3 regions of the Pseudomonas sp. TWP3-1 genome follow, and region 3 is predicted to be linked to each of the others. Evidence: riboswitches for the same ligand, from Rfam matches in the RefSeq annotation. Region 3 holds a riboswitch; each other region holds the start of a gene.
The links. Region 3 has a riboswitch for cobalamin ahead of ACP7BN_RS20525 (CbtB domain-containing protein). Riboswitches for the same ligand answer to the same signal wherever they lie in the genome.
Positions count from the first base shown of each region.

Region 1 (3,920 bases), on a different contig from region 3:
CAACGCGCGCGGCCAGCCACAGGTTCTGAATTGCGCAGGACAGCGAGGCCATGTCCATTTCCGGCAGCGTGCGCCGACCGAAAATATGCCGTTCGCGATCATCCATCAGCGCGGCGACCAGCACTTCCGCACAGTCGTTGATGCCTTCGACTTTCAGCGTCATGAACTCGTCGCTGCGCTCGCCAAGGGCTTCGGCGGTGCGCACGCGTTCTTCTTCGACGAGGGTTTGGATCTGCCCACGCAAGGCGCGGTCGCTGATGCGGATGAAGCGCCACGGCTGCATCAGGCCGACGCTGGGTGCCTGATGTGCGGCTTCGAGCAGACGCCGCAGCAAGTCAGGCTCGACGGTCCCGCCGCTGAAATGGCGCATGTCGCGGCGTTCGGCGATGGCTTTATAGACCGCTGCGCGTTCGGCTTCGGTATATGCGTTGTCGGTCATGGCCCCATCGCTGGCAAGCCAGCTCCCACAGTGGGCGGTGCAATACCTGACGAAACGCAATCCCCTGTGGGAGCTGCGGTGCGACGATTCGACTTGCCAGCGATGGCGGCCTCAAGGTCTGGTGTAAACAGAGCAGCGACAGCCACAGGATTCGACGGAAAATAAAAGTGCACGTAAGACGCGGTCATCCGCCCCTGCCGATAAACCGCTTCCGCACCGCGTCCGCCGTTGGGGCTGTGGCCTCGGGCAATCGGTGTCAGTTCGGTGGTGGTCAGGGAATGGTGATAAGTGTGGCCGCGCAGTGCGCCCTCCGGCAGTTCGACGTCCTGCAACGCCAGCGCCGCCAGGCGTTTCTGCATCGTCGCATCGCCGCGCAACAGGCCGACCAGTTCGGCGCGGGTGCCTTCGACATCAGTCAACGAATCGAGCAGATAGAGCATGCCGCCGCACTCGGCGAGCAGCGGTTTGCCGGCAGCGTGATGTTGGCGGATCGCATCGAGCATCGAGGTGTTCTGTGCCAGCGCGACGTGGTGCAATTCCGGGTAACCGCCGGGCAGGTACAGGCTGTCGGCCTCGGGGATTTGCGTGTCGCGGATCGGCGAGAAGAAGCTCAATTCGGCGCCCATTGCGCGCAGCAGATCAAGGCTGGCGCCGTAAGTAAAGGCAAAGGCTTCATCGCGGGCGACGGCAATCCGCACACCTTTGAGCAACGGTTCAACGATCAGCTCGTCTGGCACGGCGAATTCCACGGCTGGTGGCAGCGCTACCTCGCAACTGCTGGCCAGTGCGGCGGCAGCGGCGTCGAGGCGCACGTCGAGGTCATTCAGTTCGCTGGCCTGCACCAGTCCGAGGTGACGGCTCGGCAGTTCGATGCCGGTCTCGCGCGACAATGCGCCGTACCAACGCAGCCCTTCCGTCAGGCTGCCTTCAAGCAATTGCGCATGCCGCAGCGTGCCGACGCGATTGGCCAGCACCCCGGCAAACGGCAAGTCCGGCTGATAACGCGCCAGGCCCAGCGCCAGTGCGCCGAAAGTCTGCGCCATGGCGGTGCCGTCGATCACGCCGAGCACCGGCACACCGAAGTGCCGCGCCAGATCGGCGCTCGACGGCGTGCCGTCAAACAGCCCCATCACACCTTCGATCAGAATCAGATCGGCTTCGGCGGCGGCTTCCCACAGCAAGCGGCGACTTTCCTGCTCGCCGACCATCCACATATCCAGTTGATAGACCGGCGCACCGCTGGCGCGCTCGAGGATCATCGGGTCGAGAAAGTCCGGGCCGCATTTGAACACGCGCACCTTGCGCCCCTGATTGCGATGCAAACGAGCGAGCGCAGCGGTGACGGTGGTCTTGCCCTGACCGGAGGCCGGCGCGGCGATCAGTACCGCCGGGCAGTGACGTGGTTGCTTCAAAGTTCGACGCCTTTCTGCGCTTTGATCCCGGACTGAAAGGCGTGCTTGAGCATGCCCATCTCGGTGACCGTGTCGCCCATCTCGATCATTTCCGGCTTGGCGCCGCGCCCGGTGACGACCACATGCTGCATCGGCGGACGCGCCTGCAAATCGCTGAGCACTTGATCGAGATCGAGGTACCCGTGCTTGAGCGCGATGTTCAGTTCATCGAGCACCACCAGACCGATCGACGGATCGCGCAGCAGTTCACGAGAGACTTCCCAAGCGGCTTCGGCAGCGGCGATATCGCGCTGGCGATCCTGGGTTTCCCAGGTAAAGCCCTCGCCCATCACATGGAAGCGCACTTGTTCAGGGAAGCGGCGGAAGAACAGTTCCTCACCGGTGCTGTTGCGGCCCTTGATGAACTGCACCACGCCGCACTGCATGCCGTGGCCCATGGCGCGCGCGAGCATGCCGAACGCCGAGCTGCTTTTGCCTTTGCCGTTGCCGGTCAGCACCAGCACCAGGCCACACTCGTCCGGCGAATTGGCGATGCGTTCATCGATCACGGCTTTTTTACGCTGCATGCGCGCCAGATGGCGTTCGTCGCGCTCGGGGGAATCGGTCATGGGGGAGCTCTCCGTTGAGGCTGGATAACGGCGGGCAGGCACAAGAATAGACGGCAAAAAGCCTGGCATCGCCCACCGTGATGCCGCTGGATGGATCAGGCCGGTCTCCGGGCTCATGAGCGGCGCATTCGCCGGACTGCGCGCCTTCCCGCTTGTTCAGCAGTGGCATCAGACGCAGTTTTTACTCATTTACCGTTGCGGGGGCAGCGCCGGGATCGTGATCGGTCTTCGCTTGAAGACAATCCTCACCGGCTTCCCTGTTTCACTCTGTCGACGTACGTCACAGAGCACCTGAAACAAGCGGCGAAGGTTAGAGGGTTGGGGGTGGAGCGTCAATTAAAGAGGGGCGCGCGCGCGTAATAACTGCCGCCGATCAAATATATGCCGCCATTGTTGTGCCACACTCTCAGCAGTGATATCAAAGAGCCATGCTTTTACCCAAAAAAGCGCCATCACAATAACAAGGGAGTGCACCATGCAAGGCATGATCATCAGCAACCCGCGACTGGAGTTCCTGCGCCCGGTGCTGGAACGCTGGTTTGACTGTATCGACCGCTACAACGCCGTGCGTGGCGACAACGACACGCCCTACTGGCATGACGAAAAAGCCAACCTCGGCCTGCTCTCGGCCGCCGCATGGATGGCCGAACTGGTGACATTGCGCGACACCGCCACGCGCAAGCAGAACGAGGAAGGCGAGCGCAATGCCCGCGCCGATCTGTTTCTCGCCGGGGCCGAGAACCGCGCATTCATTCAGGCGACTCAGCGCTGGCCGCGAGTCAACAGCCTGAACCTCACTCAAGCCCTGGCGGATATCACCAGCGAAGCCAAGCGCATCAGCTACGCCAGCGATCTGAAACTCGGCTGCCTGTTCGTCGCCCCGCAAAAAGCCCAGCACAGCGCCAGCCCGGAAGAATTGCAGGACATGGTCGACGACCTGCAAAAGGAAAACACCTGCGCCGTGGCCTGGTATTTCCCCTACGCCTACCGCAAATTGCACAGCGACGCCGGCAACTATCATCCGGGCATCGCCGTGCTGTTCAAAGAGGCGCGCGGCTGAGCAGTTGAACCATCGGGCTTGTACGCTTCTCTATGATTAACAATGCATTCATAGGGAAGATCAGCAATGCGCAAGCCCCAGCTCGTTTTTGTCATCGCGCTCGCCGGAGGGCTCGCCGCCTGTGGTGAATCCTCCAGCCTGCAAGTCATCGACGGCACCGGCCCGTCACCGAAACTGCCAGAACCGAACAAAACCCTGATCCCGACGGTGAACATTGCCCCGGCAGTCGGCTGGCCGGCGGGGGCGAAACCGACCGCCGCCGCTGGCACTCAGGTCGCAGCATTTGCGGAAAACCTAGACCACCCACGCTGGCTGTATGTGCTGCCCAATGGCGATGTGCTGGTCGCGGAAACCAACGCGCCGCCCAAACCTGATGACGGCAAAGGCATTCGTGGCTGGGT
Region 1 covers NZ_JAFCUQ010000009.1:217,315-221,234, reverse strand. The annotation lists gene bluB (5,6-dimethylbenzimidazole synthase) at 1-439, opposite strand, end outside; gene ACP7BN_RS15065 (cobyrinate a,c-diamide synthase) at 436-1,851, opposite strand; gene cobO (cob(I)yrinic acid a,c-diamide adenosyltransferase) at 1,848-2,459, opposite strand; cobalamin riboswitch at 2,541-2,769, opposite strand; gene ACP7BN_RS15055 (hypothetical protein) at 2,935-3,519, shown strand; gene ACP7BN_RS15050 (PQQ-dependent sugar dehydrogenase) at 3,586-3,920, shown strand, end outside.
Region 1: it holds a riboswitch for cobalamin, as region 3 does, so the genes downstream of both, cobO (cob(I)yrinic acid a,c-diamide adenosyltransferase) here and ACP7BN_RS20525 (CbtB domain-containing protein) in region 3, are expected to answer to the same signal.

Region 2 (3,920 bases), on a different contig from region 3:
TAATCCCCCAGCACCACCTTCAGCCGGCCATCGGCCAACGGCTCGCGGATTGAAAAATCCGGCAGACACGCAATCCCCACCCCATCCAGTGCCAGGTACATCAGCGAGTCCGTCGTGGTGCTGGTCAATGCACGCGTCAGGTTTGGCTCGATGTGCGTATCACCGACGCGCAGCGGCCAGCGCTCGATCATCCCGGTCGCAGGAAACTTGTGCAGCAGGCACACGTGGCGACTCAGATCGTCCGGGTGCGCCGGCTCGCCATTGCGTTCGAGGTAGGCTGGGGACGCCACCAACTGCAATTGAAATCCGCCGAGCTTGCGCGCCATCAGCCGCGAGTCCTGCGGCGCGCCGGTACGGATCACTGCGTCGAAGCCTTCCTCGATCACATCGACCATGCGGTCGGACATGTCAAGGTCCAGCTCGATATCCGGGTAGGCGCGCATGAAACCGGCGAGCACCGGCATGATCAACACGTTCTGAATCGGCACGCTGATGCGCACCTTGCCACGCGGTGTAGCGGACAGTTCCAACAACTCCATTTGTGCGGCTTCGACTTCGCTGAGGATGCGTTTGCAACGGTCGAGAAACAGCTCGCCTTCGGTGGTCAGGGTCACGCTGCGGGTGCTGCGATGAAACAGCCGCACACCGAGGCGTTCTTCCATGCGCGCGACGCTTTTGCCCACCGCCGAAGCGGAGATCTCCAGCAAACGCCCGGCCTCGGTAAAGCTGCGGGTTTCGGCCACCTGAATGAAGGTGGTGATACCGCTGAGGCTGTCCATCATGGAAGGTGTGCTCGGTGCAGGGGGAGATCAGGCAGAGTAGATGTGCAAGGGCCATTTGCAAAGCGGAGGATTTTGGAGCGAGGGGATGCCAATCGCTAGCAGGCTAGTTCCCACAGTAGAACTGAGTACATCTCCAAGAGACTGCTCGTCTGTCAGGCCGCCATCGCTGGCAAGCCAGCTCCCACAGAATCTACAGCCACCCGAAAACCGCACTTCGCTTTCCACCACTCAACACAATGAGCGTTAGCTCGAGTACCGCTCTTGATCTCGAGCGCCCGTCGGCAGGCTGAGCGGAGGGATTGATCCGGGGGTGGGAGCGCAGCGACCGTTTGGCGCAGCCAAACACATCGAGAGGAGGTGCAGCGCAGCAAACCGGAGGCGATGCCCCCGGATCAATCCCGCAGCGAAGGAACCCGAGCCACAGCGAGGGCCGAACGTCAGGGTAAAGCCTTTTGGGTTACCTTTTCGCTGGGCCGGCATCCCGGCGTCTGGAAAAGGTGACCCGCCGTAAGGGCGGAATCCCAAGCAGCCATAACCGCAGCAACGGATATGCACCCACCGTTTCAGACATTTAACTCCCCCTCCATCGCCCGATCGACTACCATGCCGCCGCCGGTTTCCAAATGGGATTAATAGGGAATCCGTAGCGCCTCACGAGGCGTGAAACGGAACTGCCCCCGCAACTGTAGATGCCGAGCCTGCTCCTTTTCTGCCACTGGATTTATGTCCGGGAAGGCTTGGAGCGTGGCGACGACGCATCAGTCAGGAGACCTGCCGGCCATGCAATATCACTAACCGGCGGGGTGTCCGGGAAGGACATCGCTGCCGTGCGCAATTTCCTCTTCGACCGGCCCTACCCTGCTCCTGCGGCAGCGTTCGATGTGTTTCCAGTCCGTACCCCTGCTCCGTGTACGGTTCCAATGGAGATGCATCATGCTGCTGGCCCGCGTTACTGCGCTCATCACCGGACTTGGCGTCTGCGCCCTCGCCCACGCCGCCCCGACTCACTACCCGCTGACGCTGGAAAACTGCGGCAGCAGCCTGAATTTTCAGCATGCCCCGAGCGGCACCGTAACCGTCGGCCAGGCCGCTACCGAAATGCTTTACGCCTTGGATCTGGGCGACAAAGTGTTGGGCACTTCAGTCTGGTACAACGATGTGTTGGCCAAGTACCAAGCACAAGATCAGCGGATCGAACGGCTGGCCGACAACGAGCCGAGTTTCGAAGCGGTGATCGCCAAGCGCCCGCAACTGGTCGCGGTTGAACTGGAGTGGATGGTCGGCGCGCAAGGCGCTGTCGGCACCCGCGAGCAGTTTCACGAGCTGAAAATCCCAACCTACCTGATGCCCTCCGATTGTGAAGCGAAGAACAATCTGGTCGGCGCTGACGGCACACGTCTTGCCCCATTCCACATCGACAGCATTTATAAAAGCGTCAGCCAGTTCGCCGAGATTTTCGACGTGCAGGAGCGTGGCGAGAAGCTCAACGCCGACCTCAAGGCCAGCCTCGCCAAATCGATCGCCACGGCTAAACAGCACGAGCACCAACATGAGCAACAACAGGCCAGCGCATTGGTCTGGTTCTCCAGTGCGGAGCTGGAGGTCGATCCGTTCGTGGCCGGACACAAGGGTGTTCCCGAGTTCATGCTCGAGACGCTTGGCGTGCGCAACATCGTGCAGTCCGATGAAGAATGGCCAACTGTCGGTTGGGAAACCATCGCCAAGGCCAATCCGACCTTTCTGGTGATCGCACGTATGGACCGCCGGCGTTTCCCGGCAGATGACTATCAGAAAAAACTCGAGTTTCTACGCAACGATCCGGTCACGCGCAACATGGACGCAGTGAAAAACAACCGCATCATCATCCTTGATGCCATGGCCATGCAGGCCAGCCTGCGCATGTTCGATGGTCTGGAACAACTGGCCTCGGCCATCAACGGCTACGACCTGAGCAAATGACTGCGATCGTGTTGCGAATCCTGTTGGCGCTCGGCGTTTTGCTGATCGCCGTACTCGCCGGAGTGTCCATCGGCGAAACCGCTATCGCGCCGGGCGTGGTGTTGCAGACGCTGGCCAACAAGCTGTGGGCCGCGGGTTATGCGCTGGATCCGATTGATCAAGGCATCGTCTGGAATTATCGCCTGACCCGCGCACTGGTGGCTGCCGCGTGTGGCGCCGGACTCGCGACTTGCGGGGTGATCCTGCAATCGCTGCTGCGCAATCCGCTGGCCGATCCGTACCTGTTGGGAATCTCCGCTGGCGCCTCGACCGGCGCAGTGATGGTCACGCTGTTGGGCGTTGGCGCCGGTTTGATTTCATTGTCGGCGGGCGCGTTTGTCGGGGCCGTTGCGGCGTTCGGGCTGGTGATTCTGCTGGCGCGCGCCAGCGGCACCGCGAATGGCACCGGGCAGATTATTCTGGCCGGGATCGCTGGCTCACAACTGTTCAATGCGCTCACCGCGTTTCTGATCACCAAGTCGGCCAGCTCCGAACAGGCGCGCGGCATCATGTTCTGGCTGCTGGGCAACCTTAGCGGCGTGCGCTGGCCTTCGGTGTGGCTGGCGATGCCGGTGGCGGTGCTGGGCCTGGCGGTGTGTCTGTGGCATCGGCGGGCGCTGGATGCGTTTACCTTTGGTGCCGACTCGGCGGCTTCGCTGGGCATTCCGGTGCGCCGCGTGCAGTTTGTGCTGATCGGTTGCGCGGCGCTGGTGACCGCAGTGATGGTCTCGATTGTCGGCTCGATCGGTTTTGTCGGGCTGGTGATTCCGCATGCCGCGCGGCTGATGCTCGGCACCAGTCACGGTCGCTTGCTGCCGGCAAGTGCGCTGGGCGGCGCGGTATTTCTGATTGCAGCGGACGTGCTGTCGCGCACCCTGATCAAAGGTCAGGTAATTCCGGTTGGCGTGGTGACGGCACTGGTCGGCGCGCCGGTGTTTGCGCTAATTCTGATTGCCCGGAGAAACGCGCGATGAGCGTACTCAGTTGCTCCGATCTGGCGTTCAGGGTGCGTGACGCGCAGTTGTTGCACGGGATCAATCTGGACGTCCAGCGCGGGGAAACGCTGGGCATCGTCGGGCCGAATGGTTCGGGGAAATCCACATTGCTGAAGCTACTTGCCGGGTTGCGTGTTCCCTCCGC
Region 2 covers NZ_JAFCUQ010000001.1:517,429-521,348, forward strand. The annotation lists gene ACP7BN_RS02440 (LysR family transcriptional regulator) at 1-779, opposite strand, end outside; cobalamin riboswitch at 1,379-1,575, shown strand; gene ACP7BN_RS02445 (ABC transporter substrate-binding protein) at 1,716-2,741, shown strand; gene ACP7BN_RS02450 (FecCD family ABC transporter permease) at 2,750-3,754, shown strand; gene ACP7BN_RS02455 (ABC transporter ATP-binding protein) at 3,751-3,920, shown strand, end outside.
Region 2: it holds a riboswitch for cobalamin, as region 3 does, so the genes downstream of both, ACP7BN_RS02445 (ABC transporter substrate-binding protein) here and ACP7BN_RS20525 (CbtB domain-containing protein) in region 3, are expected to answer to the same signal.

Region 3 (3,920 bases):
GCGGGAGCAAGCTCCCTCGCCACAGTTGTTTTCAAGGTCTGTAAAGATGGGCATGCCCGGCACGATATAGCGACGACTCGCTGAAATGATCGCTGCCCAACACGCGACCGACCAGAATCAGCGCCGTACGTCGAAACCCTTTGGCTGCTACTTTCCCGGCGATATCGTCCAGCGTTCCCACCACCCAATCCTGATCCGGCCAAGTCGCCCGGTGAATCACCGCAATCGGGCAGTCAGCGCCGTAATGCGGGAGCAATTCAACCAGGATCTTCTCCAGATGATTGACCCCAAGATGAATCGCCATGGTCGCGCCATGCTGCGCCAGGCTGGCCAACTCTTCACCCGCCGGCATGGCAGTCTTGTCCGCATAGCGCGTCAGAATCACGCTCTGCGAAACATCCGGCAAGGTCAACTCAGCGCCCAATAACGCCGCGCAAGCCGCCGTGGCTGTCACCCCGGGAACGATCTCGAACGGGATCGATAACTCGCGCAAGTAGCGAATCTGCTCACCAATCGCGCCATACAGACTCGGATCACCCGAATGGACCCGCGCCACGTCCTGGCCCTTGGCATGCGCAATCTTGATCAGATCAATGATCTGCTCCAGATGCAGCTCCGCGCTGTTGACCACCGTTTCAGCCTGATGCCCTTCAAGCACCGCTTCGGGCACCAGCGAACCGGCATAGATGATCACCGGGCAATTGCGGATCAGCCGCTGGCCCTTGACGGTGATCAATTCCGGGTCGCCGGGGCCAGCGCCGATGAAGTAGACGGTCATCGTTGAATCCTGTGAATAGGGCGGAGAGACGCTGCACAAGCAGTCTTCAGATGAAGATTGCTCATGATCGAAAGCATGGATTATCGGGAATTTACGCTGCGCCAGCCAATGCCAGTGTTGCCTGCGCGTATTTTTGCCGGGAAATCAGCAGTTTTGCCGGGGCGCTGATTAGCTGTTCGGCGAGCGCCAAAGCGGCACTTTCCGCCACGCCGTAGCAGCCGGTGCGTTCAAAAGCGATTTGCGAATGGTGACTCAAGCGTTGCTGATAACTTGCAAGTTCCTCGCTGCTGAAATACAACAGCGGCAGCGCCAGTTGTGCCGCCAGTTCTTGAAGGCCAGGTTCATCGCGTTTCAGGTCGATGCTGGCCAAGGCTTTGACTGCGTCGAGTTCGATGCGATGGGCCTGCAAGGCCTGGTCAAGCAACGCGCGCAGCGTACTGGCCGGGCAGCCGCGCTGGCAGCCGAGGCCGACCACGAAGGTCGGCGCTGCGCGAGTTTCGGTCATGCGTGGTATTGACCTTGGCTCTTGCGCCGGAACAACCAGGCGCTGATCAGGCCCAGAGCCAGCCAGAACGCGACGTTGGTCAGTTGCGAGGCGATTTTGAACTGTGCTTCCAGTGCTTCCGGGGCGAGCATCGAATGCACTTCCGGTTGCGGCGCGCCGATCACGTGTGGCACTGCGAGGATCGCCACGCCAAGAACCTTCATCAACCAGGGACGGCTGAACGCGATCAGCGATAGACCGACAGCGGTGGACGCCGCGGTGCCGATCCACCACATCTGCCGCGAAGCCAGATCTGCCGCCGCAGTGCCCGGCAATTCAGGTGGCAGGCCCATGGTCGGCGCCAGCACGAAAGTCGCGTAACCGGCCAGACCCCAGAGCAAGCCCTGCGAAGTTTTGGTCGGCGCACGCAGGGTGTACAGACCGGCGAGCATCAGCGCGAAACCGACTGCAACCACCAGATTGCCGCCAGTGGTCGAAACCACGCGCTGCCAGCCGTCAGCCGGCTCCCAGGCTTCGCCATCGTGGGTGTGCGCGGCGGTGCCGGCGGCGTGTTCGTGAACCTCAGTCACAGTTTCGGACTTCTCGAAAGTCTCGGCCTGCAAAATTAGCGGCGAAACCCAGAAGCTTTGCAGCAGGGTGAGGAGCAGGGCGGCCAGCAGACCGGTGAAACCTGCGGTTTGCGCAATACGCTTGATCATGTCGTCAGGTCTCAGTGGCACGGGAACGCGGCGCTGTGGCGGGTATCGTGCGCGGCGTTGTGCACCGCTTCGATGTGCGAAAAACCGGCGAAGTAGACCAGGCACGCACCGAGGATCGACGCGAAGATCGCGGCCGTCAGGCGTTGGCTCAAGGTGTTGGTGCTGGCGAAACTCTTGTCAGTGCTGCCGCTGCTGCTGATGATCGACATGACGCGTCCCTCTGGAATGTCAGCGGGGTGACAGAGCGCGTGAAAACCCCTGCGAGCCGGGCACGCAGAGGTTCAAACAGCGCCCGCCCACCGCGGGTTGTTATGTTCAGTGGCGCAAAATGCGCACTGTGTGTTGCGGGCCGGTCTCCGGGCTCACGAGGGGTTGGCAGTTGGCCGACCTGCAAGCGTCACCTTCCCATGCCGATGGCACAGTGGATCTGACGCTTCGCTCGCTTACCGTTGCGGGGGCAGCACCGGACTGACATGGCTTTGGAGTAAAGCACATGATTCACCGGTTTCCCGTTTCACCCTGTGAAGGGCACCCGTAACAAGGTGTGTAGGAGAGCATGAGGGGGGGATTTTAGTCAATTGGATGGGGGCAGATCCGTTTTTTTGGTGATGGCGGATTAGGGGTCCGCCCTTACGGCGGGTCACCTTTTCCAAACGCCGGGATGCCGGCCCAGCGAAAAGGTAACCCAAAAGGCTTTGCCCTGACGTTCGGCCCTCGCTGTGGCTCGGGTTCCTTCGTTCCGGGATTGTTCCGGGGGCATCGCCTCCGGTTTGCTGCGCTGCACCTCCTCTCGATGTGTTTGGCTGCGCCAAACGGTCGCTACGCTCCCACCCCCGGATCAATCCCTCCACTCAGCCTGCCGACGGGCGCTCGATATCAAAAGCTTTACTCGAGCTAACGCTCATCGTTGAGTGGGGCGGCTTCGCCGCATGCGGCGTACGAGAATCACTACTGTGGGAGCTGGCTTGCCAGCGATGGCGGCCTGACAGCCGACCAATCTCTTGCGGATGTCCACACCCCCTGTAGCTGCCGAAGGCTGCGATCTTTTGATCTGGCTTTAGATTTTGATTTTGATCTCAGCCCCATCGGCAGGCCGAGCGTAGGCGTCCATCAGGGGTAGGCGCGCAGCGCCGTGCGGCGCAGCCGCATTCATCGAGAGGAGGTGCAGCGCAGCAAACCGGAGGCGATGCCCCTGATGGGCGCCGTAGCGAGGGAACACTGAGCCTAAGCGAGGTGCCGTACGTCAGGGAGAAGCCTTTTGGGTTACCTTTTTGGCGTTTGAAAAAGGTGACCCGCCGTAAGGGCGGAACCCTAAGAAGCCATCACCGCAGCAACGGATATGCTCACAAGACCAAAAAGCAACGCCCATTGACCCACAACCAACCCATGCGTAGCCTTGCCCCTTCGAGGTTCTTCGGCCCACGCCGAAGCTAAGAAGGGAACGCGGTCCAAGCCGCGGCTGCCCCCGCAACTGTGAACGGTGCTGTTCGCTGCCACGCCACTGCCAACTCTGCCGACAGAGCCAGCGGGAAGGCGCAGCGAATGCCAGGCCCAGTGCCTGAACACCGTCAGCCAGGAGACCTGCCTCGACACAGATTCTCAATTAAAACCGGGCGGGGTGATCCGGTGGCGAACTCTCCAGGCACGCACGCACGCTGCCGGTTCTCGTCCCGTATGCCCGCCACCTTGCCAAAGGGCATCCGATGAAAACACTGGCCAAACTCCCCGTCACCATCGTTACCGGTTTCCTCGGATCGGGCAAAACCACCTTGCTGCGGCACATGCTCGACAACGCGCAGGGCCGCCGTATCGCGGTGATCGTCAACGAGTTTGGCGAGCTGGGCATCGACGGTGAAATCCTCAAGCAATGCACCATCGGCTGTTCCGAGGAAGAAGCGGTCGGCCGCGTCTATGAACTGGCCAATGGCTGCCTGTGCTG
Region 3 covers NZ_JAFCUQ010000016.1:40,100-44,019, forward strand. The annotation lists gene cobM (precorrin-4 C(11)-methyltransferase) at 32-778, opposite strand; gene ACP7BN_RS20515 (cobalamin biosynthesis protein) at 870-1,283, opposite strand; gene ACP7BN_RS20520 (CbtA family protein) at 1,280-1,981, opposite strand; gene ACP7BN_RS20525 (CbtB domain-containing protein) at 1,993-2,190, opposite strand; cobalamin riboswitch at 2,312-2,532, opposite strand; cobalamin riboswitch at 3,372-3,584, shown strand; gene cobW (cobalamin biosynthesis protein CobW) at 3,685-3,920, shown strand, end outside.